Regions from separate parts of the Exiguobacterium sp. s161 genome, predicted to be linked through region 1. Evidence: riboswitches for the same ligand, from Rfam matches in the RefSeq annotation. Region 1 holds a riboswitch; each other region holds the start of a gene.
What was found. Region 1 has a riboswitch for thiamine pyrophosphate ahead of thiT (energy-coupled thiamine transporter ThiT). Riboswitches for the same ligand answer to the same signal wherever they lie in the genome.

Region 1 (4,122 bases):
TCGTCGTCAGTTCGTCCGAAACGGACACGATGTATCCGAACTGAAATTCAAGACACCACTCTATCCGGTGTTACCACTGATTTCGTTGACACTTAACGTCGTCGTCCTCGTCAGTCTTGCGTTTCAAGCGGATCAACGAATCGCTCTATACATCGGTGTTCCTTTCTTCCTTGTCATGTGGGGAAGTTATCATCTCTTCGTCAAAGGAAAACATCTATCCGCTCAAAGCGACATCCGTGTCGCCCCTTCTCAACTCGACGAATAATTTCATCTAAAAAGAGGCCGCGGAGTCATCCACGGCCTCTTTCCTATGATTGTGCTATTCCTTAAGCGTCCGCATCAACAATAGTTCTCCTTGATGGAGCTCTACCTTCGCTTCTGACGCACACCATTCATTACTGACGGTCAAGGAACCTCCGACCGGTACTGGATGTGCATCAAGTGGATATTTGACTCCGGATAAGCTTAAAGTCGATGGTACGAGTGGAATGAACGAAAGATAATGATAGCTCCCTGCTTCGACTGCATACGTTCCCTCAGCCAAGTATCGTACCTCTTCTCGTTTCGTCACGAGTCGTGCCTCTGGGTATCGCTTCAATAGATATACATTTTGGACGGTCATGTCGAGCCGCCCACCTGTCGCCCCGATGATGAAGGTATCCTCAAACTGTTTCTTCTCTGAGACTGTACGAAGTGCCAGTTCGAGATCCGTTTCATCTTTCTCGGCCGGATGAACGATTGCCCCTTCTGGTACATAACCAAGAGAATCAAAATCACCAATCGTCAGGTCGCATGTCAGCCCAAACGATTCAATCGTCTGAACACCACCGTCGACACCGACGATAAAGTCACCTGGCTGACAAAACTTCCGTAAATCCGGCGCTTCTTCTCGCGGACCGGCACAGACGAGAATCGCCCGCATCTCAGACGCCTCGTGCCGAATAACGGAGTAAGCGTGGCGCAGTCGTGAATAAAAGACCCGCAACGACACCACAAAGAACGTAAGACGGTACCATGTATGTCGCGTTATAAATCAATGAATACGGTACGACTGGACCTTCGGCATACTCGGCAAAAAAGACGATTCCACTGATGACATGACAGATATAACGGAGTCCTGCGCCTAATAACGTCGCCAGGAGAACGAACGCCATCAAGCTTTTCTTTTGTCCATTGCGCGCGGCTAGTCTGACTTGACGCGCGAACAGACCACTTAATCCGACGACACCATACGCAATCGTATAGTCAAGCATCGGTTGAACGATCGTCAAGACTTGTGGAGCGAACATCAATTGAATCGTACCGACAAGCGCTCCCGTGACGACCCCTCCGACGACACCGTGGCGAAATGCCATGACGAAGATCGGTAACATCGCTAAGCTGATTGAGCCTCCTTGTGGCATTTTGAATGGAATCAGTAAATCAAAGACGACTCCGAGACTGGCGAAGATGGCAATTTCCATCATCATTTGTAACCGTTTCATGCTATTTTCCTCCTTCATTGTACGAGAGGACGCAAAAAGGCAGTACGACGAACGCCGTACTGCCTGCGTGCGCCACATCCCTACGTCCGTTTGAACGGAACAGGTTCGAAGGGTTAAAGTCTAAAAGACTTCTCTCAGCCGCTTTTCAAGCGACACCCCTTGCGGTCATCATATTTCGTTTTCTCGTTCTTATTATACGGCAGCCCCTTGACGAATGCTAGTGATCGCTTCCGCATAATCTGGTGCATTGTAGATTGCTGATCCTGCGACGAGAACGTTCGCACCGTTATCGATGCAAAGCTTTGCCGTTTCCGGATTGACGCCACCGTCAATCTCGATTTCAAATGTCAGACCACGATCTGCTTTCATTTGCGCAAGTGCTGCGAGTTTCGGCATGACACGCTCGATGAAGGCTTGTCCACCAAAGCCCGGATTGACCGTCATCAATAAAACCATATCGACATCCTCAAGGACGTGTTCAATCGTTGATAATGGCGTATGGGGATTCAAGACGACTCCTGCCTTTGCGCCCGCTGCTTTGATTTGTTGCAAGACACGATGGACATGATTCGTCGCTTCGACGTGGAACGTCACGATGTCCGCCCCTGCTTTGACGAAATCCTCGACGAAACGTTCTGGCTGGTCGATCATCAAATGGACATCGAGAATCATATCCGTCTTTTGACGTAAGCTGCTAAGCACAGGTAATCCAAATGAGATGTTCGGTACGAACTGACCGTCCATGACATCAAAATGGATATAGTCCGCGCCTGCTGCTTCGACTGCTTTAACATCGCGTTCGAGATTCGCAAAATCTGCTGATAAGATAGATGGTGCAATTTTAATCATCTTCAATACCTCCGGGCTCGATTCTTGATTTCGTCTATAAACATACCATAGTTCTCATAACGAGAGGACATGATTTCTTGGGCTTCGACGGCTTCCTTGACGGCACAACCGGGTTCATTCAAATGCAAGCAACCTCGGTATTTGCAATCATCTTGTACAGCCACGAATTCAGGGAAACTCCACCGTACATCCTCGATTTCCATATCATACGGAAAATCGAGGTTCGAGAAACCTGGCGTATCGGCAATCAATCCTTCGGCAAGCGGCATCAATGTGACGTGGCGCGTCGTATGACGTCCTCGTCCGAGTGATTTCGAGATCGCACTTGTTTCTAAATCAAGAGAGGGTTCCAGTGCATTGAGCAATGAACTTTTCCCGACACCGGATTGTCCGGCGAGAACGCTCGTTTTTCCAGCAAGTAACGGACGGACTTGCTCAATACCTGCCAACGTCTCACTTGATGTCTCGATGACCGTATACCCAATCTTCCGGTAAGCGGCAATCGCCTCTCGGACAGCCGGTCCTTTAACATCGTCCAGCAAATCCATCTTCGTCAATAGGATGACGGGTTGAATTTCCTTCGCTTCGATCAAAACGAGAAATCGGTCGAGCAAGTGCGCTGAAAAATCAGGTTCTGCCGCCGAGACGACGAGCAATGCCTGGTCGATATTCGCGACTGGAGGGCGTACTAAAAAGTTGTCCCGCTCCTTCACTTCGAGAATATATCCTGTCTCACTTTCGATATGAAGAACGACCTCGTCTCCGACGACTGGACTGATGCCGCGTTTTCGGAAATTCCCTCTTGCCCGTGAACGGACCTCTCCTTCTGGTGTCATGACATCATAAAAGCCACCCTGCAGACGTATGATCGTTCCTTCTCGATTCTCTTCGATGCGTTGTTCCGTCATCCTATGCACTCCTTTTTCATCACATTCATTGTGCGTCTTTTGCTTGATTGTACGTGATGGTTTTTGAACGATACACCGTATCGTCTTTATAGATCGTAATTTTTCCTTCTTCTCCTGGATCAATCGTCACCGGCACGTCGAATGTCTCATCTTGATCAATCGATTCCTCGATGACGGTCCGCTTCCCTTTCGCGTCTTCCGTCTCAATCCGGATGACTTGTTTCGGTGGTTCCTCGTCCTCGTTCTCGCTGACCGCATCATAGACGACCTTTTCAGGGAACGTTGCCGTCACCGTTTTTTCTTCCTCACCTTTTGAGATGAACACAGTCACGGAGTCGTTCGGTTCGACTTGTGCTCCTGCTTGCGGGAATTGACGGATGACTTGATCGAGCTTCACGTCACTTGAAAATTCTTGTTCAAACGTGCCGTCGAGACCCATTTCATCGAGATACGCTTTTGCTTCATCACTCGATAAGTTCGTCAAATCTTTCAATTCAAAGGACGAAGTTCCTTCTGAGACAGTGATCGTAATCGTCTGTTCTTTTGCGATCACTTCCGTTCCAGCAGAGATCGATTGTCGGATAACATTACCTCGCGCGATTTCATCCGACTTTTCACGTTCGACTTCGACTTTTGCGAATCCAGCCTCTTTTAATGTGGCGATCGCCTCTTTTTCAGCGTCATCTGTCACATCCGGTACTTCGACCGGAGCACTACCTGTAGAGACGACCAAGTTGACTGTCGAACCCTTCTTGACTTGTGCGTTTTCACGCGGTGTCTGACTGATGACATCGCCTTCCTCGACTGTATCGCTATTTCGTTCTGTCGTCTCAACAACGAATCCAAGTTTCTCAAGCTTCGTTTCCGCTTCGTCTCCATCC
Region 2 (4,122 bases), on a different contig from region 1:
ATATGTAGGTGATTCTTTTGTTCTTCTGATGTGAGAATGGACAGACGATCAACAGTCTTTTTAAGATCGTGATCATTTAATTGATTCGATAAATTTTTGACTAAAGACAATACCTCAAGCATAGAAGAAGCGTCTAAAAACGTTTTATCCCATTTGTAATTCTCTATAATACCGAATCCACCGTTTGTTCCATGGTACGAAGTAATAGGAATACCAGCTGCACTAATGGTTTCGATATCTCGATAAATTGTTCTCTGAGAGACATTTAATTCTTCAGCTAGTTGTGAAGCAGAAATGGTAGAGCGATGGAGTAGCTTAAATATAATAGTGAGTAAACGTTCAAGTTTCAATGGATTCTCCTTTTCGTAAAACACAACGGAAGTATTTATGTACACCTTTAAAGTATAGATGAATTATTCTTAATTAATAATGGAAACGCGTTTCGTATTATCAAGAATAAAATACAATAACAAAAAGTATGCGCCGGCGCATACTTTTTGTTATTTCACTTACCACATTGTTAGTTAGAAATTTAATCACTCATTTAATCCGAAATAAATCTACCGATTATAATACGCGAGAAAATTCATATACGCTTATCAATTCCAATCGCAAGCATTTCCGTCGTTATCACGATCTAAGTCATGGGGATCATCCATGGGACCTCCGGCAGCAAGATAAAAATCTTGAGCGGCCTGTGCACTTGAAAAATCTCCACAATCTCGGTCTGCGCCATATGGATCGAATTCTAGATCTGTTGTCACATCTTCCTCTACATATTCTTCGTCAGGAGCTTCTTCGTAGTCTTCTTCAGTAGCAAGATTTTCCGACGCTTCTGTCGATTCAATACTTGCTAGGGATGATTCAAGTTCATTTACTTTCTCTTCGGCGGCAATTCGTTTTGTTTCTTCTTCTTTGAACTTACTCTCAAGAGCAGAGCGTTTATCTGCTTCATCTTGATAGCTTTCAACTGTTTGCAAACGTAAGTCTTTTTCTCGTGCTAACTCCTCTTTCAATTTTTTCGTTTCTTGTTGTTGCTGTTTTAGTTTAAGTCGCGTGTCCTCTAAAGACGTTTCTAACTCCTTTGACTCTTTCTTTAATGATTCCAACATCTTTGTTTCTTTGGTAGAAGACCCAGCTTCTATTTTTTGAGGCTCATTTATTCTGTCTACCATATAAATAGAAATTGAAAAGGCAATGAATACTCCTAGCCAAACGACAAAAGTTGGATACTTTATTGGATTTCGAAGCCTTGGTTTAAAGTAAAAGTATAGACCAATTGCTGAGACCACTAAGCCAATCAGACTCCAAAAGGTGATGGTGAAGAGTAAAAGATAGACAATAGCAATAACGACGAGAAATAATACTTTTCGGATGTTCATAAGTTCAGCTCCTTTAAAATATTTGTATTTTTATTGTACATATTTACAAAGGAAAATAGATTAGGAATTTATAATTCTTCTTAAAAAACGCTTGTAACGATCGAGTACTAATTTAAATAAAATATAAGCAATTACTGATCAAACATAGTTGATAGCTTTTAAGAGAATAGACTTACACCAATCAACGCGATTTGAAAATAATCAGAAAAGCCTGTATGTCGTAGTCGATACACAAAGGACTGTCTAGCAGAAAATTGGGCATGACGCGGTAGCGGAAGAAAGAATGCTTCATTACTTAAATGATAATGAGAAAGGCATCTAACGTTTCAAGTCACTTAACTCTTACGCAGTTGAGAAGAACTCCAATGCTAATATGGAAAAGAAAATACATCATTGATTAAATTGATACGTTTTTATTCAAAAAGTAATAAAGGCATCAAATAGAGCACGTATAACTTTAAGGCGAAAAAATCAAGTCATCAACACGAAGAGAAGACGACCTACTTACCGCTTAATGGCTCCCATATGATGTTTACGCAAGATAAGCTTTACTTTAGTCCAAACATCATCGATTGGGACTTCTAGGTCACGTAATTGATCTGCAAAATTAAATCGCTCGTATATTAAGACATCATCAAAGGAAAAATGATAATTAAGATTGTCTAGTATAAGATATGACCGTAACAAAGCAATCTAGATCAGGTAATGATCCTATTTTTTACGCTCGATCTTCAAAGAGATACTATTAACAAATCACTTTCATCATCATTGACAGGTGTTCGCAAGACCACTAAAGTGAAGGTAACTTAAATAGAATCACTAGGGGTGTTATTAAACTGAGATGAGTAGCTACTCAAACCCTTTGAACCTGAACTAGGTCGTACTAGCGTAGGGAAGTGTAAACTCTGATGAACAAGTAGAGACGATCGTGTCGTTCTTTGCTATGTGATTATTTAGACGTGCGCAACTTTCCTTTTGGAGAGTTGCGTTTTTTTGTTTACTACTTCGTTATTTAAGTTGTAAAAATGGATGAGGGAGTGGACAAGAATGAGCAGAACAGTATTAGTGACAGGAAGTAGTCGAGGACTTGGGGCGACGATTGCAAGGGTGTTAGTACACAACGGATTTAAAGTGGTGATCAATTACTTTAAAAGCAAGGATGCGGCAGAACAACTTGTGAGCGAACTGGGAGTAGAGAATGCAATTGCCTTGTATGCAGATGTCACGAAGCGGGAAGATGTCGAGAGCATGATGCAATCCGCAACAGCACATTATGGTCAAATCGATGTTGTCGTGAATAATGCGTTAGTAGACTTCAAATTTGATCCGGTTGCGCAAAAATCGTTTATCGATTTAGAGTGGGAAGATTATCAAAAGCAACTGGATGGAACACTTAAAGCAGCGTTTCACATCATTCAAAGTGTTCTGCCACAATTTATAGAACGACATAGCGGTAGTATCATCAGCATTGGAACAAACCTCTATCAAAACCCAGTCGTTCCTTATCATGAATACACAACAGCAAAAGCAGGTCTGATTGGCTTTACTCGAAACCTAGCCGCGGAGTTAGGTCAATATGGCATAAACGTGAATGTCGTCTCCGGTGGGTTATTGAAAGTCACAGATGCGAGTGCTGTGACAACCGCTGAAGTATTCGATTTCATTGCCCAATCGACGCCGTTGAAAAAAGTGACGAGCCCAGAAGAAGTGGCTCAACTGGTTGCCTTTTTGGCATCAGAAGCAGCATCTGGGATTACAGGTCAAAACGTAACAGTCGATGGTGGGTTAACGATGAATTAAAGCGGGCGTTTTAAAAAATTCTCAGCTTGTAAGAGAAGGGATTCGTGAACAGAAGATGACGAACAGAAATCAGTTAAATATCGGCGTTTTGTTATATGGATGTGGTCATCACCAAGCCGCATGGTTGATGCCTGATTCTGCAATTGAAGAAATCGGAGAGAGTCGCTATTATCAGCGTTTGGCTCAAATAGCGGAAGGCGGATGTTTAGATGCGGTATTTTTTGCGGACAATCAATCCTTTCCGGCTACCAATGCGACAGATTTACCTGCCTTTTGGTTGGATCCTTTAATTAATCTAACGGCTATTTCTCAAGTGACGGATCATATAGGATTAGTCACTACGATATCAAGCACGTTCTCCAATCCGTATACAGTAGCAAGGCAACTTCTAAGCCTTGATCACGTAACGAAGGGGAGGGTAGGCTGGAACTTAGTGACCTCGATGACAGATTGGGAAGCACTAAACCACGGAATGGATGCACTTCCACCGAGGGAAGAGCGGTATAAAAAGGCGGACGAATTCGCTAAATTGATGGAGAAGCTTTTTTTATCATGGGATCATGCGGCTTTTCTCGCGGATCGATCAACTAACCGATTGATTGAGCCTGAAAGAATCCAACCCATCCATCATGCCGAATCCTACTATAGCGTAAAAGGTCCCTTGTCTACACCGTGTAGTCCTCAAGGGAAGCCAGTAGCGATGCAAGCAGGGGCGTCAGAACAAGGGATTGCCCTTGCAGCAAAACATGCGGATGCTGTCTATTCTGTGTCATGGAATTTTAAACAAGCCCATGCTTTTTGTGAAAAACTCCATAAGCAAATTACACAGACTGAATCACCCAATCGGAAGATTAAGATATACCCAGGCTTAGTAACGTATGTTGGTAAAACAAGAGAAGAGGCACTAGCCAAAAAAGCCGAACTAGATGAAAAATTACCG
Region 3 (4,122 bases), on a different contig from region 1:
TCGATCGTACCAATGTTTAAGACAAGAGCTTGCGCGAGTCTAACCATTTCTTCTACTTCGCGAATGTCTTCCGCCATGACGGGTGATGCTCCAACAGCGAGTGTGACGTTTGCGCAGTCATTGATCGTCACCGTGTTCGTCAGATGGTGAATGAGTGGTTTGTGTTCAAGAATGGTCGTAAACATGTGTATCCCTCCAAAGTGAATGAAAATGATGTGTCGGTCCAATACCTTGTCCGAGAGCAAATCCATGACGAATCGCCTCCGTGACATAGCTCTTTGCTTGTCTTACACTATCTGTCAAATCTTCTCCAAGCGCCATCCGCGCCGCAATCGCCGCAGATAAGGTACAACCAGTTCCATGAGTATGTTGATTGTCTAACCGTTCCGATGTGAAGCGGTGTTCTACTTCCCCATCAAACAACAAATCCGTCGCAGCTCCTGAGAGATGTCCACCTTTTAGTAATACTGCCCCTGTCTGTGTAGCTAATTGATGCATCGCCAGTCGCATTTCATCTAGATTGGTGACCGATCGTCCTGTTAAACGCTCCGCTTCCGGTAAATTTGGTGTGACGAGTGTCGCAAGCGGTAAAAGCTCCGAAATCAATGCTTGTTCAGCCTCCGTCCGCAATAGGGCATGACCGCCTTTAGCGACCATGACGGGATCTAATATGATCGGAACTGTCTGTTTGCGGAGATGTGTAGCAATGACACGAATCGTCTGCGCATTCGAGACCATTCCGATTTTGATCGCATCGACACGAATGTCTGAAAAAATCGACGTTAACTGGGCATCTACGATTTCTGGAGATAACTCTTCCACCGCTTGAACACCCAACGTATTTTGCGCCGTGACAGCTGTCAGGACGCTCATTCCATAAACGCCTAAAGCCGAAAAGGTTTTTAAATCTGCTTGAATCCCAGCTCCACCACCGGAGTCGGATCCTGCAATCGTCAGTACATGTTTCATGTTCTTTTCACCTTCCCATCGAGCAATGTAAGGGAGTCGTGACCGACAAAAAAAGCGTCGACCGCTGTAAAAAAGCAGTCGACGCTATACGAAAGCGTTATACACGCATTCCGGTATCCGTTCGGCTCAACTTTCCTACGCTGGTATTATCCAGTTCAGGTAATAGGGTCGAAAACAGATTGGTTTTCCTCTCAGCCGGATTCCTCCAGCTCCCCTAGTTGCTCAAGTATTCGTTTCGCCTTAACTGTAGCACAGCAGCAAAAAAAAAACGAGCCGAAGCCCGTTTTTTGATTACAGATATGCCAATGGATTCACTGCATTCAGAGGAGAAGAAGCACTATATTGATAACCTCCGACATGTAGTTCGAAATGTAAGTGTGGTCCTGTTGAATTTCCTGTACTACCAAGTGTTCCGACTTGCTGACCTTGAGAGACCGTTTGTCCTGCATGAACAGATAATGAGCTCATATGAGCGTAAACCGTCGTATAGACTTTTCCATCCAAGAAATGCGAAATCATGACGTGGTTTCCGTAAGGTCCACCACCTGATGCTGTAATGACGGTTCCGGCTGCTGCTGCGACGATCGGAGATCCGACGGGACCTTTGAAATCGACGCCATTATGGAATGTATAACCGTTTGCTCCACTAGCTGGTCCGAACCCTTGTGATACCCCACCAGAAGATGGTCGGACAAATTTCCCACCACCTGAAGCGATTGGTGTTGTATCTGAACTTGTTGATTCTGTATTCTTATTGGCTTGTTTTGCTGCTTGAGCACTTGCTTTAGCAGCTTTTTCAGCTGCCGCTTTCTCTGCTGCTGCTTTTTCAGCCGCTGCTTTAGCCGCTGCCTTCGCTGCCGCAATCGCACGTTCTTGCGCTTCGAGAGTCGCTTGCAGTTCTTTTGCGTCTAACAGTTCTGTCGTAAACTTCGTCTTCCCTTTTCGTAATTTTTTGAGTGTAGCACTACGCTCTTTCATTTGAACTTTTAACGCTTTTTTTTGTTCAAGCAATACTTTCTTTTCTTGCATTTGCTCCGCTTTTTTCTCAACAAGTGCTTGTTTTGCTTCTGCTAATTTTTGTTGTGTCGCGATGTAATCTGAAATCATTTTATCATCTTGTTCAGCAATCTTTTTACCCGCCATGACACGGCTGAATAAATCACCTAAATCCTTTGATCCAAAAATGACTTCTTCCCACTTAATCGAGTTTCCATCGTTTTCTTGGAAAACACGTAAACGATCACCGAGTAGTTCTTCCTGCTTCTGTAGCATCTCCTCGTAACGAACGATGTCTGCCTTTAACTCATCGATTCGATTGCTTAACTGTTTAATTTGTTTATTTTTTTCGGAAACTTGGAAAATCTTTTCGTTAATCGCTGCGTCGATTCGATTGATTTGACGTTGTTCTTTTGAAATTTTAGCTTCTTGCTTTTTAATCTCTTTTTCTAATTTACGTTGTTCAGCGGCATTTTCAGCCTTTTTTTCTTTAATCGTTGCTGCCGCGATCGGTTGTGTACCTGTTGTAAGTAATGCCCCTAAAACAATGGTAGAAATTAGTTTTTTTAGCATATATCGTTTTCCTCACTTATGTATTTTCATTTTTTATTATAGTATTCAAGTTTCTCTCATATCTGAAATAGATTATAGCACCCTAATCGTTTCAAAAAAATTTCATTTACATTTCAAGTGAAAACGTTTTTTTGTAATATATATATTTCTTATCAAATATAAAAAAAAAGAATCGTTGCATATGCAACGATTCTTAACTGTTTAAAACATAGTCATTGGATTTACTGAGTTAGCTGGACCTGTTGCACTGTAGCTGTATCCACCAACGTGAATTTCGAAGTGCAAGTGTGGACCTGTTGAGTTTCCTGTGCTACCACGTGTACCGATTTGTTGACCTTGGCTGACGCGTTGACCTGCACTAGCGTTCAATGAACTCATATGTGCATAGACTGTCGTATATGTCTTCCCGTTCAATTGGTGAGCAATCATGATGTGATTTCCGTAAGGTCCGCCACCTGATGCTGTAATGACTGTACCTGTTGCAGCTGCCACGATCGGCGTACCGACTGGACCACCGAAGTCAATCCCGTTATGGAACGTATAACCGTTTTCTCCGCCTGCAGAACCATACCCTTGTGTCACAGCACCAGCAGTTGGATGAATGAAGAGTCCGCCTGATGATGGTGACGGTTTAGGTGTCGCAGGAGCTGACGGTGCTGGCGCAGTTGGTGCTGGTGTAGATGGTTTTGGTGCCGATTGTTTCGTCGAACCAGAAGGTTTTGCTGACTGCGCTGCCTTCTCTTGTGCTGCTTGCTGAGCTGCCGCTTCTTTAGCTGCTTGTTGTTCCGCTTCTTTCTGAGCTGCTGCTTGAGCTGCTTCAGCCTCTGCCCGTGCTTTTGCTTCACGTGCCGCTTGAGCTTGACGCTCTTTTTCGATTCGAGCTTCTCGTTCACGCGCTGCTTTTTCAGCTGCAATCGCTTTTTCTTGAGCGATCAAAATTTGCTGGACTTCTTTTGCATCCATCAATTGTGTTTCGAACTTTTCTTTTTTCTTACGTAGTTCTTTTAAGCGTTTGTTCCGCTCTTTTAATTGTGATTCAAGATCCGCTTGTTGACGTTTTAATTCTTTTTTCTCAACGACCAACTGCGCTTTCTTTTCTTTTACTTTTTGTTGCGTATCCGCTAATTGCTTTTGCGTATTTTGGTAATCCGTGATCATTTTATCATCTTGTTTTGAAATGGATTTCCCTGCCATGACACGGCTTACGAGGTCACCAACGTTTTTAGCGCCAAAGATGACTTCTTCCCATTTAATTGAGTTTCCATCATTCTCTTGCATGACACGAAGACGATCACCGAGTAGTTTTTCTTGGCGTTTTAGTTTCGCTTTATATTTCTCGATTTCTTTTCCAAGCTCAACGATTTCACGTTCTGTTGCTTTGATTTGACGATCTTTTGTTTCGACAGCAAAGATTTTTTCGTTCAACGCTTCGTCTAGTCGATTGACTTCTTGCTGTGTTTTAGAGATTTTTTTACCTTCTTGATTAACAGAAGACTCTAAGTTTTTTTGTTTTTTAGCATTGTCTTGTTGCTGTTGTTCGTTTTTGGCTTTCTGTTCACTTAAATCGTCTGCTGCTGCAAAATG
Region 4 (4,122 bases), on a different contig from region 1:
GACGATGACAAGAACAGCAGAAATGTAGCTCCCCATGCTATACGCTACCTTAAAGTTACGTGTCGAAGCGGATATACCGGATAACACGATTAATATCGGAATGATGTATCCAAGAAATCTTACTTTGACTCTACCAAGCATTCGTTGTACAGCATATGCTGCACTGATCACAAGTGCGATCACGATGATTTCCATTCCAATCCCTACTCTCACTAAATGGTATTCCTAATTCTACCATCTAGTGATTCAAGAAGATACCGCTCGTGCTGGAATCGTTTCGTAAACTGACGCAAATGTCTCTTCCGTCCACCCCATGTGCCAGAAGAGTAACTCATAGTAACAACTCGTCACGAAATGACGTTTCATCCGCTCGCGTTCCGTCGGGCTCGCTTGCTCCGCCAGCGCATCAAGCCGTGCAATCTGTTCAAAGACGACCTTTTCAAACCATTCCGAGCTATACGTGTCGATCCATTGCTGATAGATTTTTTCTTCCGGAGTACACGTCAGTAATTGCTGTCCGACTTCATAATACAACCAGTAACATGGCAAGATGGCAGCAATCGTCTCACCGAGCGTTCCTTCACTCGCATGATGCATGTGCGAGACATACGCATATGCTGTCGGTGCCGGTTCAAATGCTTCAAGGTCTGCTGCCGTAATACCGAGCGGCTCAAAAAATGATTGATGTAAGCTCAACTCTGCCTCATAAGTCGAAGTCGCATGTTCGGCAAGTGTCGCGATCGTCGCGAAGTCGTCTGCTTTTGATGCTGCCTTCGCTTGAATCTTCGCAAAATGTTTTAAGTAATAGGCATCCTGCATGACGTAATGCCGAAATTTCGAGAGCGGTAACGTCCCCTCCCCGATTCCTTGTACGAATGGGTGCGTAAAACTACTATCCCAATACGCTTGTGCCGCTTGTTTGATTTCTTGTGTGAACGTCATGATCTCATCCTCCTCGTTTAGTTATGAAACGAAAAAACACCACCCCGAAACACACGGGCATGGCGCAAGAAGAACAAGACTTGACGCCACTTCCCTCCGTAAGTACGAACTTAATCAGGTTCAAAGGGTCCGAACGTCTTCGTTCGTCTCAGTCGGTCTACCGACTCCCCTAGTGGTCATTATTCGATTCAAATTCACTATAGCATGCTGAAAACGGAAGTCAAGTTGTCTCCTTTTCGCTATACTATGGAGTGTCAGAAGACGGATATCGTCTCCATCTGCAGACCGATTCCGAACAGACATCGTTCCCGTACACTAAATTTAGTACCTGATACTATAATTCATTCTGTTACTTACAATTGGAGGATTTCATTATGCATACACCAACAAAATTCATGGCATCAGCCGTTATCGCTTCTGCTTTATTACTCCCAACAGCCGCATCCGCCGAACAAGTCGTCGATAAGACGATCGTCACACTCGGGGAGTCGCTCGGCGCAAAAGATAAAGCATGGGTGCTTTCACGTCTCAATGCACCGGAAGGCATCACACCGATCATCGCCACTTCTGCTGACGAGGAAAAATATCTCGGGAAAAACATCCCACAGTCGCAAAAAGGCGGCAACATGTATTCGTCGGCTAAAATCGAACTGACGGAAAAAGGAGATGGACTCTCCGTCTCGACGGAAAACATCACATGGGTGACGAAGGATATGTATCTCAACGCTCTCGTCACAGCGGGTGTCAAAGATGCCGACATCACGATTACTTCCCCTTACAAGGTGACCGGGACATCGGCACTGACAGGAATAATGAAGGCGTACGATCAAACTTCCGCTGAAACCGGGATAAAGTTAAGTGACGAACGCAAGGATTTAGCACAGCAAGAATTATTGGTCACATCAGACGTTGGAAAAACGGTCGGCACGGATAAAGTCGCTGACTTGATGAATGAGATCAAGGCTGAGATCGCCAATCAAAAACCGGAAACCAAAGTCGAGATCGAAAACTTGATCGTCCAAGTCATTCAAAATAACAATATCCAGTTGTCTGACGCACAAATGGACCGGTTGACGAATCTATTCAATCAAATGGAGCAAGCGAACATCAACTGGGGACAAATCGAAAGTGGACTCAAAAATGCGGGACAAGACATCCATGCCTTCGCAACATCAGAAGAAACGAAAGGGTTTTTTGCTAAACTATTCGATGGACTCAGTGACTTCTTCAGTTCAATCGCAGGTGTGTTCAAATAATTCAGACTTCCGTAACTGACAAAAAAATAGTAAACTAGATGTATCTAAAACGAAAGGTGGTGTGAAAAGATGGACTTTGCCGCGTGCAAACACTGGTTGATGGAACAATTGTATCTGTTGCGCGCGATTTTTCATGGAATGGCGTTCTAAGGCACCCGTCTGCCCTTTTTTAGAACTTCATGATTGAAAAATACAGCAAAGCGCATCTTTCACACGATAGGGAGAGTGCTGTTTGCGCTCTCCTTTTTTTGATGCGCGCGAAAGGATCAACTTACTATGATGATTTGCGACATTCAACACCTGACCAAACAATTCGGAGGCGAGACAATTTTAACGGATGTTTCCCTCTTCTTAAACGAACACGACCGTGTCGGTCTGATTGGACGAAACGGGAGTGGTAAAACGACATTACTCCGCTTGCTTGCTCGCCTTGAGCAACCGGACGGTGGTGTCATCTATCAAAAGAGCGGTTTGACGATCGGCTATTTAGAACAACTTCCTGTATATAGTGAGACGATGACCGGACTCGACGTCCTTTGGACAGCGTTTGAAGACATCCTCGCGATCCGTTCTCGGATGCAACAGTTGGAGCAAATGATGGCGACAGCACCAGAGAATCTTGATGCGTTACTCGCACGATATGCGGAAGCGACGAATGCGTTCGAACAAAAGGATGGCTATCTACTCGACTCGAAGATCGAGCGCATGGTGAACGGGTTACACCTTCGTCCGTTACTCACTCGTCCTTTCCACCAGTTGAGCGGTGGTGAACAGACGAAGATTTGTCTCGGTCGCATGTTACTCATGGAGCCAAATCTGCTCATTCTTGACGAACCGACGAACCATCTCGATTTAGCTGCCGTGGAATGGCTGGAGCAGTTCTTACGGGACTATACAGGGACCGTCCTGCTCGTTTCTCACGACCGGGTCTTCTTAGACGCCGTCGTCACCTCGATCGTTGAACTCGAAGACGGTGAACTGACAGCCTATATAGGGAACTACAGCGCGTTCGTCGTCGAACGAGAACGTCGCTTGATGGAACAGTTCCACGCCTACCAAGAGCAACAGAAAAAAATAAAGAAAATGAAGGAAGCGATTCGTCGACTCCGGCAATGGGCAAACGAAGCATCTCCACCGAGTGAGAAATTATTCCGTAAAGCAAAATCGATGGAACGGGCACTCGAGCGGATCGAACGGATTAAACGACCACAACTCGAAGCCAAAACCGCTGACGTCTCTTTTTCTTCTACCGATCACTCGAGCCAAGTCGTCTTTCGCGCTGAAGAACTCTCGTTTTCTTACGGAACCCGCCACATTTTTGATAACGTTTCGTTCGAGATCATGGCACAGGATCGGATCGCGATCGTCGGAACGAATGGAAGCGGGAAATCGACGTTGCTCTCACTGCTGCTTGACGAATTATCACCAGACGCAGGCACACTCACGCGTGGACCATCGAATCGGATCGGTTTCCTGTCCCAGCATGCCCATTTCGAAGAGGACGCGCGGTTAATCGACTGGTTTAGAGACCGGATTGCCGTTCCAGAAGCGGAAGCCCGCCATATCCTTTCCCGGTTCCTGTTCTTTGGACCAACTGTCTTTCGGTCCATTTTGTCACTGAGCGGAGGCGAGCGGGTGCGATTGCAACTCGCCGTCCTCGTTCATTCGTCGATTAACGTCTTGATTCTCGATGAGCCGACGAATCATTTAGATATTGAATCAAGAGAGACACTCGAAGAAGCACTCGAGAATTTTTCTGGTACATTGATTGCCGTCTCACACGATCGCTATTTCTTGAATCGTCTTTTCTCGAGAATCATTTGGCTTGACCGCCAAATTACTTCGTATGCTGGAAGCTATGCTTACGCAGTGGAGAAACGACAAGCCGTTCGTGCCACACCACCTCAAATAAATCATGAGAAGA

Region 2: it holds a riboswitch for thiamine pyrophosphate, as region 1 does, so the genes downstream of both, KNQ14_RS15435 (3-oxoacyl-ACP reductase) here and thiT (energy-coupled thiamine transporter ThiT) in region 1, are expected to answer to the same signal.
Region 3: it holds a riboswitch for thiamine pyrophosphate, as region 1 does, so the genes downstream of both, thiD (bifunctional hydroxymethylpyrimidine kinase/phosphomethylpyrimidine kinase) here and thiT (energy-coupled thiamine transporter ThiT) in region 1, are expected to answer to the same signal.
Region 4: it holds a riboswitch for thiamine pyrophosphate, as region 1 does, so the genes downstream of both, tenA (thiaminase II) here and thiT (energy-coupled thiamine transporter ThiT) in region 1, are expected to answer to the same signal.

Annotation. Positions count from the first base shown of each region.
Region 1 is NZ_JACSNH010000001.1:895,451-899,572, reverse strand. Features, by position in the region: gene KNQ14_RS04355 (amino acid permease) at 1-265, shown strand, start outside; gene KNQ14_RS04350 (thiamine diphosphokinase) at 320-922, opposite strand; gene thiT (energy-coupled thiamine transporter ThiT) at 924-1,484, opposite strand; TPP riboswitch at 1,545-1,654, opposite strand; gene rpe (ribulose-phosphate 3-epimerase) at 1,677-2,333, opposite strand; gene rsgA (ribosome small subunit-dependent GTPase A) at 2,336-3,241, opposite strand; gene pknB (Stk1 family PASTA domain-containing Ser/Thr kinase) at 3,267-4,122, opposite strand, start outside.
Region 2 is NZ_JACSNH010000008.1:39,787-43,908, forward strand. Features, by position in the region: gene KNQ14_RS15425 (helix-turn-helix transcriptional regulator) at 1-350, opposite strand, end outside; gene KNQ14_RS15430 (O-antigen polymerase) at 600-1,382, opposite strand; TPP riboswitch at 2,194-2,294, shown strand; gene KNQ14_RS15435 (3-oxoacyl-ACP reductase) at 2,430-3,182, shown strand; gene KNQ14_RS15440 (LLM class flavin-dependent oxidoreductase) at 3,238-4,122, shown strand, end outside.
Region 3 is NZ_JACSNH010000005.1:119,474-123,595, forward strand. Features, by position in the region: gene thiM (hydroxyethylthiazole kinase) at 1-185, opposite strand, end outside; gene thiD (bifunctional hydroxymethylpyrimidine kinase/phosphomethylpyrimidine kinase) at 166-969, opposite strand; TPP riboswitch at 1,085-1,195, opposite strand; gene KNQ14_RS13160 (murein hydrolase activator EnvC family protein) at 1,261-2,538, opposite strand; gene KNQ14_RS13165 (murein hydrolase activator EnvC family protein) at 2,740-4,122, opposite strand, start outside.
Region 4 is NZ_JACSNH010000003.1:278,000-282,121, reverse strand. Features, by position in the region: gene KNQ14_RS10995 (hypothetical protein) at 1-195, opposite strand, end outside; gene tenA (thiaminase II) at 247-942, opposite strand; TPP riboswitch at 1,017-1,123, opposite strand; gene KNQ14_RS10985 (DUF1002 domain-containing protein) at 1,317-2,198, shown strand; gene abc-f (ribosomal protection-like ABC-F family protein) at 2,475-4,122, shown strand, end outside.